DNA from 2 places in the Salinisphaera sp. C84B14 genome. Region 1 is predicted to be linked to the other one. Evidence: riboswitches for the same ligand, from Rfam matches in the RefSeq annotation. Region 1 holds a riboswitch; the other holds the start of a gene.
The links. A riboswitch is a leader RNA that binds a small molecule or an ion and turns the genes downstream of it on or off. The one in region 1 is predicted to bind glycine.

Region 1 (5,420 bases):
CGCCCACGGCGGCTGTGCCTACGAGCGCTTCACCCCGGACGGGCCGGTGGCCCTGCTGCCCTGTACACGGGCCAGCTGTGCCGCGGTATGGACGCTGCCCAGCGAACGCGCCGAGCAGATGTGCGCGGTCAGCGATGACGAATTCATCGACGGCCTGCAGGCGGCCTTCGGCCAGCGTCTGGGCCAGCTCAAGCTGGCCGGGCCGCGCGGCAGCTATCCGCTGGCGCGGGTGCTGTGCGACCGGGCCGCGGTCGATCGCGCCGTGCTTATCGGCAATGCCGGCCATGCCCTGCATCCGGCGGCCGCCCAGGGGTTCAATCTGGCGATTCGCGATGCGCTGCTGCTGGCCGCGATGCTGCGCGAGCGCCTCGCCGCCAATCCCGATTTCGATCCCGGCGACGGCGATCTGTTGGCCGCCTGGGCCGAGGCTCGGCGCCCGGACCAGCATCGCGTGGCCAATTTCACCGACGCCATCGTGCGCCTGTTTTCCAACCGTATTCCCATGCTCGACCATGCCCGCGGCGCGGGTTTGTTCGGTCTGTCGCTGATGCCGTCGATTCGCGACGACATGGCCCGGCGCAGCATGGGGCTGGCCCTGGCCCCGGCGCGTATTCGCAAGGCAAGCTCATGAGTAGTCACAATCCGCGTTATGACGTGGCCATCGTCGGCGGCGGCATGGTCGGTGCCGTGCTCGCGGTGGCGCTGTCGCGTGCCGATTTCTCGGTGGCACTGGTCGAAGCCAAACGCCCGCCGCGTTTCGATACCAGCCAGGACTACGGGCTGCGCGTGTCGGCGATTGCGCCAGGCACGCGGCGCGTACTCGAGAATCTCGACCTGTGGGCCTCGGTCGAGCGCCGGCGCTGCTGCGCGTTCACCGGCATGAAGGTCTGGGAGGCCGGCGGCGCCAGCGAGCTGTTTCTCGAACATACCGCGGTGGGGCTGCCCGAGCTCGGGCATATCGTCGAAAACAACCTGATCGTCGACAGCGCGTGGCAGGCGCTCACCGATGTCGATATCTACTGCCCGGCGAAGATGGAAAGCCTGGCCTTCGACCCGGATGCCGCCCGACTGCGTCTCGACGACGGGACGACCGTGAGCGCGGCGCTCGTGGTTGGCGCGGAAGGCGCGAATTCCCCGGTGCGGGCAGCGGCCGGCATAGAAACCACGGGCTGGTCGTACGGCCAGCGTTGTACCGTCGGTACGGTCACCCCGGCGCGGCATCATCGCCATATCGCCTGGCAGCGCTTTACCGAAACCGGGCCGGTGGCGTTTCTGCCGCTTTCGGACGGTCGTTGCTCGCTCGCCTGGCACGCCGACGATGCGCTCGCCGCGGAGCTTGCCGAACTCGACGACGAGACGTTTCGTGCACGCCTGAGCGAAGCCAGCGGGCATGTGCTGGGTGAAATCGAGCATATGGATCGGCGGGCGTCCTTCCCGCTCAAGCTCCAGCATGCCCGCGAATATTGTCGTCCGCGGGTGGCGCTGGCCGGCGATGCCGCGCATGTGGTGCACCCGATGGCGGGTCAGGGGGTCAACCTTGGCCTTCTCGACGTGGCGGGCATGGTCGAAGCGCTCGAAGCCGGGCGCGCGGCCGGTCGCGATGCCGGCGACATGACCTACCTGCGCCGCTATCAGCGTGCGCGCATGGCCGAGAACCTGATGATGTTGGGCATCACCGACGCCTTCAAACGCGTCTATGGCAGCGCCAACCCCTTGCTGCGCAACCTGCGCCAGAGCGCGATCGCGGCGGCAGCGAACCTTGCCCCGGTTCGCCAGATCATGATTCACCATGCGGTGGGTCTGTCCGACAACGGCCCGCGGCTGCTGCAATAACGCAAAACGCCTGTATTTTGCAGTGAAAAGCGGTTCCGGGGCCGACGCTTGGCCTGTATGGATCGCGCCGGTATAGTCGAGGCCACGGTCAATAACCGCGTGGGAGAGAACGGGCCATCGCCCGTCACCGAAGGCGCAAATTTCCGCCCGGAAACGCTCAGGTACCCGAACCACGCGCGCGCCGGCGTCATGACGCGCCGGCTTGATCGACTCTGGAGAGCAGTCGTGTGAACCACGGCTCACCGAAGGGGCGAATCTCTCAGGTGCCAGGACAGAGGGGCGGCAGGCGAAAGCCCGGGCCGGCCCGTATTCTGTTGATTCATCTGCAAAGAGATTGTCATGGCCAAACGCACCCCGCTCTATGACGCACATGTCGCCGACGGCGCCAAGCTTGTGGATTTCGCCGGCTGGGACATGCCGATCGACTACGGCTCCCAGATCTCCGAACACAACGCCGTACGCGAGAGCGTGGGCATGTTCGACGTGTCGCATATGGCCGTCGTCGATATCCGCGGTCGAGAGTCGCGCGAATTCCTGCGCTGGCTGCTGGCCAATGACGTGGCCAAGATCGACGAGGCCGGGCGCGCGCTCTATACCTGCATGCTCAACACCCGCGGCGGCGTGATCGACGATCTCATCGTCTATCACCTGAGTGACGATCTGTATCGCGTCGTGGTCAATGCAGCGACCACGGAAAAGGATCTGGCCTGGATCGGCAGTCAGGCCCGCGATTACGACGTGTCGATCGAGCACCGCCAGGATCTGGCCATTATCGCCGTGCAGGGCCCGCGCGGGCGCGACATCGCCGCCGAGCTGTTCGACGACGATTTGAAGGCCGCTGCGCTCAAGCTAAAGCCGTTTCGCGTGGTCGCGCAGGATGATCGCTCGATCGGGCGCACCGGCTATACCGGCGAAGACGGTTTCGAGCTCGTACTACCGGCCGACGAGGCCGTGAACGCATGGAAGACGCTGCGCGACAAGGGCGTAGCGCCCATCGGCCTGGGCGCGCGCGACACGCTGCGCCTGGAAGCGGGCCTGAATCTTTATGGCCAGGATATGGACGAAGACCGCACCCCGCTGGAATCGGGCCTGGCCTGGACCGTGGCCTTCAAGCCCGAAGAGCGCGATTTTGTTGGCCGCTCGGCGCTGGAGCACATGCGCGCACAGGGCGTCGACCAAAAGCTGGTTGGGCTGGTGCTGGAAGGGCGTGGCGTGATGCGCAGCAAGACCGCGGTGCGTGCCGTCGACAGCGATGTCGAGGAAGAACATGCCGAGGGCAAAATCACCAGCGGCAGCTATGCGCCGACGTTGTCGTGCTCGGTCGCGCTCGCCCGAGTGCCCGCCGATTGGGAACACAGCGTCGAAGTGTGTTTGCGCGGCAAGTGGCAGCCTGCGCGCATCGTTCGCTATCCGTTCGTGCGTAATGGCGAGAGCCGCCTCGACGACTGAGCGTTTTTCTCAGTAGCCTTTAATCCACCGAACCATCGCGCGCACCGCGCCAACCTGCTGCAAGGGGAGCCCCATGAGCGAAGTACCCAAGGATCTGTCCTATACCAAGACCCACGAATGGATCGACTACGACGGCGACGGCACCTGCACGGTCGGCATCACCGACTATGCGCAGTCCTCGCTCGGCGACCTGGTATTCGTCGAACTGCCCGACGCCGGTACCAAGGTGGGCGCCGGCGATGCGGTGGCCGTGGTGGAATCGGTCAAGGCGGCCTCGGATATCTATGCGCCGCTCGACGGCGAAATCGCCGAGATCAACGAACAACTCGAGGATTCGCCGGAGCTGGTCAACGAAGATCCGTTTGGCGAAGGGTGGCTGTTCAAGATGACGGTTTCCGATCCGGAACAGGTCGAGAAACTGCTCGATGCCGATGCCTACGAAGGCATCGTCGAAGAAGAGGAAGACTAGCGGTCACGGCAAGCGCCGGGGGTTTGCCTGGCGCTTGCAAGCAGCCGGCCGTATTCAAGTTCTGCGAGGACCCATGCCTTTCATTCCGCATACCGAAGACGATATCCAGTCGATGCTGGCAACGATCGGCGTCGATCACATCGACGATCTGTTTGATGAGATCGACCCCAGCCTGCGCGACGTGCGCCTGGATTCGATACCGGAACGGGCCAGCGAACAGGCCGTGACCAGGCTCATGGGCGAACGCGCGGCCCGCGATGCCGGCGGTTTGTGCTTCATCGGCGCGGGCGCTTACGAGCACCATATTCCCGCGGCGGTCTGGGAGCTGACCACCCGGGGCGAGTTCTATAGCGCTTATACGCCGTATCAGCCGGAGGCCAGCCAGGGCACGCTGCAGGTAGTCTACGAATACCAGACCATGATGACGGGCCTGACCGGCATGGACGTGGCCAACGCGTCGCTCTATGACGGCGCCTCGGCGCTGGCCGAGGCGGTGCTCATGGCGGTACGCGCCAATCGCCGCTCCAAATCGGCGCGTATCCTCATGCCGGCGAGCGTGCATCCGTTCTATCGCCAGGTCGCGCGCAATATCTGTGCGAACCAGGGCATCACCTTCGAAGCGATCGACTACGACCGGGCCACCGGGCGTATCGATGAGGCGGCGCTTACGCGCTGGGCCAAAGAGGATGTAACCGCGCTGGTGATCCCGCAGCCGAACTTCTTCGGCGTGCTCGAAGACGTGGATACGCTCACCGACTGGGCCCAGAACAACGGCGCACTGGCTATCGGCCTGGTCAATCCGTTGTCGCTGGCGGTGTTCAAGGAACCCGGCCGCTGGGGCACGGGCGAGGGGGCCGATATCGTGGTCGGCGAGGGCCAGCCGCTAGGCGCGCCGCTGGCCTCGGGCGGGCCGTATTTCGGCATTTTGTGCTGTCGCAAGAAGCACGTCCGCCAGATGCCCGGCCGCGTGGTGGGTCGAACACAGGATATGGATGGCCGCACGGGTTATGTACTGACCCTGCAACCGCGCGAGCAGCATATTCGTCGCTCCAAGGCGACCTCCAACATCTGTACCAACCAGGGCCTGCTGGTGACCGCGGCCACCATTCATATGAGCCTGCTCGGGTCGCGGGGGCTGGAGAATACCGCCGCGACCTGTATCGCCAATACCCGTGCGCTGGTCGACCGGCTTACCGCGATAGACGGGGTCGAGGCGGTTTTCGACAGCCCGGCCTTTCATGAAACGGTGCTGCGGCTGCCGGTCGACGCCGAGCAGGCGCTCGCGGCACTGGCAGAACGCGGCGTGTTCGGCGGGCTGGCCCTGGCCGAATTCTATGACGGGCTCGATAACACGGTGCTCGTCTGTGCCACCGAAACCAAGACCGAGGCCGATCTCGAAACCTATGCCGACGCTCTGCGCGACGTGATCGCCGCGCAGGCCGAAGCGGCTTGAGGGCCGGCGCCGGCCATTTATTTCTTCCGCTGTATCCAAGGACTGACGATGACCCAGCAAATCACGCTCAAAGGTAATGCCACCGATGTCGACGGCCAGCTGCCGTCGCCCGGCGACAGCCTGGCGGAGTTCAGCCTGACCGGCGCTAATCTGCGCGATGTCACGCTCGCGGACTTCGCGGGCAAGCGCAAGATATTCAATATCTTTCCGAGCATG
Region 2 (5,420 bases), on a different contig from region 1:
CAACACCGACACAGCGCAGGATGCGCGATGCGCATACCTTCAATCGCCAGGGGTCACGGGCGCTACAACAGGCAGGTGTCGGAAAACGCGGGGTTTTCGCCGGGTCGCGCCGCGCGCCCTTTGATACTGCGGTGCGCATTGCGGATATGCTCCGGCTTGGGGGAGGCTCGGCGCCCGGCCTGGGTCATCGACATAGCCTGGTTTTCGATTTATAACGAGAACGCTGAGGCGGTCCGGATGCGTCGTAAAAAAATCAGTGCGAGGGATAAGGTGCGGCGTCTTGCGTACAGCCTGGCAGGTGCGGCGCGGGCGATCCCTCCACGACAAGACATGAGAGACGGGGTCTAAATGGGGGTGGTTTTCGCGGTTGCGGCGTGCGGGTACATTCGGCTGCCGCAGCACCGCCAATGAAAAACCTTTTTCTCAAACGCGATCGGCCCGCAGAGGTACGCCCCTACCAGCGCACCGTATTCACCGCGCTGCTGTGGTTTACCTGCTCGGCCGTGCTCGGCTATGCCGGCCTTCATTTCTACCTCGGCTACCGCTGGCTTGCGGTGGCCGAACTGTGCCTGGTCGCGTACGCCGCGCTCCTGCTTTATGTGGTGCATGAAACAGAGCGGGCACCCGTCACCAACGTTCTGTTCGTGGTCCCGTTCTTTATCGTCATGATGCTGTCGTTATGGACAGGGGCAACCGGCGTTACCGTGTTCATATGGGTCTTTCTCGTGCCTTTGCTGTCGCATCTTCTGTTGGGACGATGGCAGGGGTTGTGGGTAGCACTACTGTTCATAGGCTGTGCGGGCGCGATCTTTGTGTACAAGCACGGTATCTGGGGCGGCTGGATCGGGTATCTGAGTGTCGTCAACGTGGTGCTTTGCACGGGCTCCATTCTCGGCTTTTCGTATATCTACGAAGCCAGCCGGGAAAAGACCGAGCACGAACTGCGTGCGCTCGCGCTTGCCGACCCGCTGACGGGGCTCGCCAACCGGTCGCGTTTTCGCGAAGTCTTCGCGCGCGAACGCCAGCGCTATCTGCGCCAGAAAATTCCGCTCGCGATGCTGGTCGTCGATCTCGATCATTTCAAACGCGTGAACGACGACTATGGTCACGATGCCGGCGACATGGCGCTGTGCTTCGTTGCTGAACTGCTGGCCTCGCGCATTCGCCAGACCGACGTCGCCGGCCGGCTGGGCGGCGAGGAGTTCGGGATTCTCTTGTCCGATGTGGATCTGGAACATGCGCGCCGGATCGCCGTCGACCTGCGCGATCTCGTTCGCGACCGGCCGTTCCGCTACCGCGGTAAGGATATTCCGATGTCGGTAAGCATCGGTATCGCCGAACTCGGGCGCGACGGCATGGATTTCAGAACGCTTTTCTCCAAAGCCGATCGTCGTCTGTACCAGGCCAAGGCCGAAGGGCGTAATCGCGTTGTCGGTTGATGCCGATACTTCGTACGGCCCCAATGGCGCTTCGGCCTGTTCGTAATCGTCCGGCTGATAACAGGCATACGTGAAACCAGCCGCGCCGCGTCCAACGCCTGCGAAGCCATGGAAAATGAAAGACGGGCAGCTGCCTAAGAAGATACGTGCCGACGGCTACGACGCCCTGACCCTTTAACGACGAGATGAGGCTTGCCGGCGTTTTCCAGTCGATGCCCGGCGCTGGTCGTGCCTGGCCCGGCGCCGTCACGGACACCAGACAGGCCAGGGTCGTGCGTACGGATGGATATATCCTGTATGGCGCATCGTCACTCGGTACCGAGCGCGGCGCGATGCCTTGCGCGGTGGCGTTCGGGGAGTGTTGGCATGGGGATTGCTCGTGGTATCTTGCCAAGTAAGCACGCCCGATCTTGAACATCGTCGCGGGCGACGTCATGTCCAGGCCAAAAGCCAACCGACAGGTCTAGAACATCAACGCGATAGCGGGAGAGATCGGCGCACGGCGCCGGCGCCGAAGGAGCAACCGCCCCGGAAACTCTCAGGCACCAAGGACCGTTATCGCGGCCATATCCGAAGAGTCGCGCGGCCGCTGGGCCGGCGTGCACCGAAGGAGCAAGCACACGGTGACAACGCCGTGGGTGAATCTCTCAGGTCCAAGTGACGGAAGGGGCGGCACCTGCACGAGTGCAGGGCATCCACGCACGACACCACCGGATAAAGGCATATGAAACATATAGCAATCATCGGCGGCGGAATCACCGGGGTCACCACGGCCTACGCTCTGGTCCGCCGCGGCTATACCGTGACCCTTTTTGACCGCAATCGCTATGCGGCGATGGAAACCTCGTTCGCCAACGGCGGCCAGCTGTCGGCCTCGAACGCCGAGGTCTGGAATCACTGGCCAATGGTCTTCAAGGGCATGAAATGGATGTTTCGCAGCGACGCACCCTTGTTGGTCAACCCGAAACCTTCCTGGCACAAGCTCTCATGGTTTCTGGAATTCATTGGCGCCATTCCACAGTACGGGCGCAATACCACCGAAACCGCACGAATGGCGATCGAGGCGCGTGAGTTTCTATTCTCCTGGGCGGAGCGTGAAAACATCGATTTCGACGTCAAGCGAAAAGGCATCCTGCATATCTATCGTAATCGGGCCGGCTATCGGCACGCCGAGAAAGTCTCGAAGCTGCTGGCCGCAGGCGGGCTCGAGCGGCAGCCGGTCACACCCGACGAGATGCGTGCAATCGAGCCCGCGCTGGCCGGCGAGTATTACGGCGGCTTCTTCACGGAAAGCGATTCCAGCGGCGATATCCACAAGTTCACCCAGGGGCTGGCCCGGGCCGCGCAGGCGCAGGGCGTGCAGTTTCGCTACAACAACACCGTAGAAAGCGTCAAGACCGACGGTCGCAGGGTGACGATAGCGGCCTGTGACAACGACACGCCCGAGGACCGGGTGACGCTCGATTTCGACGGGGTGGTGGTCTGTGCCGGCACCGGCAGCCGCGAGATCGCCTCGCAGCTGGGCGACCGGGTCAACGTTTATCCGGTGAAGGGTTATTCGATTACCGTGAATCTGGAAGACGAGGCATCGAAACAGGGCGCGCCCGAGGTGAGCCTGCTCGATGACGAAACCAAGCTCGTTTGTGCGCGTCTGGGCGACGACCGCTTTCGTGTGGCCGGCACCGCCGAGTTCAACGGATTCAACCGCGATATTCGCGCCGACCGTATTGCGCCACTGGTCGAGTGGGTGAAGCAGTGCTTTCCCGACGTCAAGACCCGTCAGGTGGTGCCCTGGGCCGGGCTGCGCCCGATGATGCCGAACATGATGCCGCGGGTCGGGGCCGGGCGCGCACCGAACGTGTTCTACAACACCGGGCACGGCCACCTGGGCTGGACGCTGTCAGCGCTCACCGCCGATTCGATTGCGGCGATCGTCGATGACGCGGCAACCGAAAAACAGGGACCGACGACGGTGAATAACGGGTAGAATAGTTGCCCGCGCCGTTCTGGCGCAGTGTTTCTTCGGGCGCGCGTCCGCGCCCGTGCCTTCAGGCTATGCATGTCCGTCCCTACCGAAAATGAATCCCCGCAGATCGCCTTCAGCGATCTGGCTTTATCCGATGCCGTGATGGCGGCGCTGGCCGATGTCGGCTACGAAACGCCGTCGCCGATCCAGGCCGCGACCATTCCGCCCTTGCTCGAAGGCAAGGACGTGCTGGGCCAGGCCCAGACGGGCACCGGCAAGACGGCAGCCTTTGCGCTGCCCATTCTTTCCGGCCTGCCGGAGCGTGGCAAAGGTGGCAAGGGACCACAGGCGCTGGTGCTTACACCCACGCGCGAACTCACGATCCAGGTCGCGGAAGCGTTTCAGCGTTATGCCGCGCATATGCCGGGCTTCCACGTGCTGCCTATCTACGGCGGACAGGGCTATGGCCCGCAGCTGGCGGCGCTCAAGCGCGGCGTAAACGTGGTCGTGGGCACGCCGGGCCGGGTGATGGATCATCTCAAGCGCGGCACGCTCAAGCTCGACGGGCTCGACTGGATGGTGCTCGACGAAGCTGACGAGATGCTGCGCATGGGCTTCATCGAAGACGTGGAATGGATCTTCGAGCACACGCCGGCGCAACGTCAGGTCGCACTGTTTTCGGCCACCATGCCGAGCGCGATCCGCCGTATCGCCAAGACCCACCTGCGCGAGCCGCAGGAAATCACCATCCAGACGAAGACCACCACGGCGGTCAATATCCGCCAGCGCTACTGGATCGTCGGCGGCGGCACGAGCAAGCTCGATGCGCTCACGCGGTTGCTCGAAGCCGAGCCTTTCGATGCGATGATCGTGTTCGCACGCACCAAGAAATCGACCGACGAACTCGCCGAGCGCCTGTCGGCCCGTGGCTATGCCTGTGCCGCGCTCAACGGCGATATCGCCCAGAATCAGCGCGAGCGTACGGTAGCCAAGCTCAAGAACGGACAGCTCGATATCATTGTGGCCACAGACGTGGCCGCGCGCGGGCTCGACGTGGAACGCATCAGCCACGTGATCAATTTCGATATCCCCCACGATACCGAGGCCTATGTGCATCGTATCGGACGCACCGGGCGGGCCGGTCGCGAGGGCGATGCGATCCTGTTCGTGACCATGCGCGAAAAGCATCTGTTCAAGGCGATCGAACGCGCCACCCGTCAGGCCATCGAGCCGATGGATCTGCCGAGCATCGCCGAGGTCAACGAGCAGCGCGTAGCCCGTTTCAAGCAGCGCATTTCGGTCACGCTGGCCGAAGGCAAGCTCAAGCCGTTTCGCGAACTGCTCGAAGAGTATCGCGCCGAACACAACGTCGAGCCCGAAGAACTGGCCGCAGCGCTTGCCTACCTGGCCCAGGGCGACGAGCCGCTGATGCTGGCGCCGAGCAGCAAGGCCGATCGCGGTGCAAGCCCGCGCGACATGGGCGCACAAACGCCCAAGAGCGCGAACAAGGGTGCGGCCCGCCAGCAGTCCTTCGGCGAGGGCGACCTGGAAACGTTTCGTATCGAGGTCGGCCGTAGCCATGGCGTCGAGCCGCGCAATATCGTGGGCGCGATCGCCAACGAGGCGGGCGTCGACAGCGCGCATATCGGCCGGATCGATATCCGCGACGATTTCAGTCTCGTCGATTTGCCCAAGGGCATGCCCGAAGACATCTTCGCCCATCTCAAGACTGTTTGGGTGGCCGGTCGTCAGCTAGCGATCAGTCGTGAGCACGGCGCGCCGCCGCCACCGCCCGCCGGGCGACGCAAACCAAAGCCCAAACCCGGGCCGAAGAAGCCGGGCAAGGCCAAAGCCAAGGCAGGCAAGGCCAAACCCGGCAAGCGCCGGGCCAAGCCGAAAAGCGACTGAGGCGCCCGCCCGCTTGAAACGTTCGACATAGGCCGCAGGGTGGTTCGCAGCTGCGGCCACCCGAGGGCACACACCATGAACTCGACGACCCCCACCCATATCGATAT

Region 2: linked by a shared signal. The riboswitch ahead of C84B14_RS17400 (D-amino acid dehydrogenase) and the one ahead of gcvT (glycine cleavage system aminomethyltransferase GcvT) in region 1 are both predicted to bind glycine.

Annotation. Positions count from the first base shown of each region.
Region 1 is NZ_APNL01000006.1:95,902-101,321, forward strand. Features, by position in the region: gene ubiH (2-octaprenyl-6-methoxyphenyl hydroxylase) at 1-631, shown strand, start outside; gene C84B14_RS06865 (UbiH/UbiF/VisC/COQ6 family ubiquinone biosynthesis hydroxylase) at 628-1,833, shown strand; glycine riboswitch at 1,924-2,016, shown strand; glycine riboswitch at 2,036-2,118, shown strand; gene gcvT (glycine cleavage system aminomethyltransferase GcvT) at 2,173-3,282, shown strand; gene gcvH (glycine cleavage system protein GcvH) at 3,356-3,751, shown strand; gene gcvPA (aminomethyl-transferring glycine dehydrogenase subunit GcvPA) at 3,825-5,204, shown strand; gene tpx (thiol peroxidase) at 5,253-5,420, shown strand, end outside.
Region 2 is NZ_APNL01000030.1:17,058-22,477, reverse strand. Features, by position in the region: gene C84B14_RS17405 (GGDEF domain-containing protein) at 408-1,439, shown strand; glycine riboswitch at 1,913-2,004, shown strand; glycine riboswitch at 2,005-2,109, shown strand; gene C84B14_RS17400 (D-amino acid dehydrogenase) at 2,164-3,426, shown strand; gene C84B14_RS17395 (DEAD/DEAH box helicase) at 3,499-5,313, shown strand; gene C84B14_RS17390 (hypothetical protein) at 5,389-5,420, shown strand, end outside.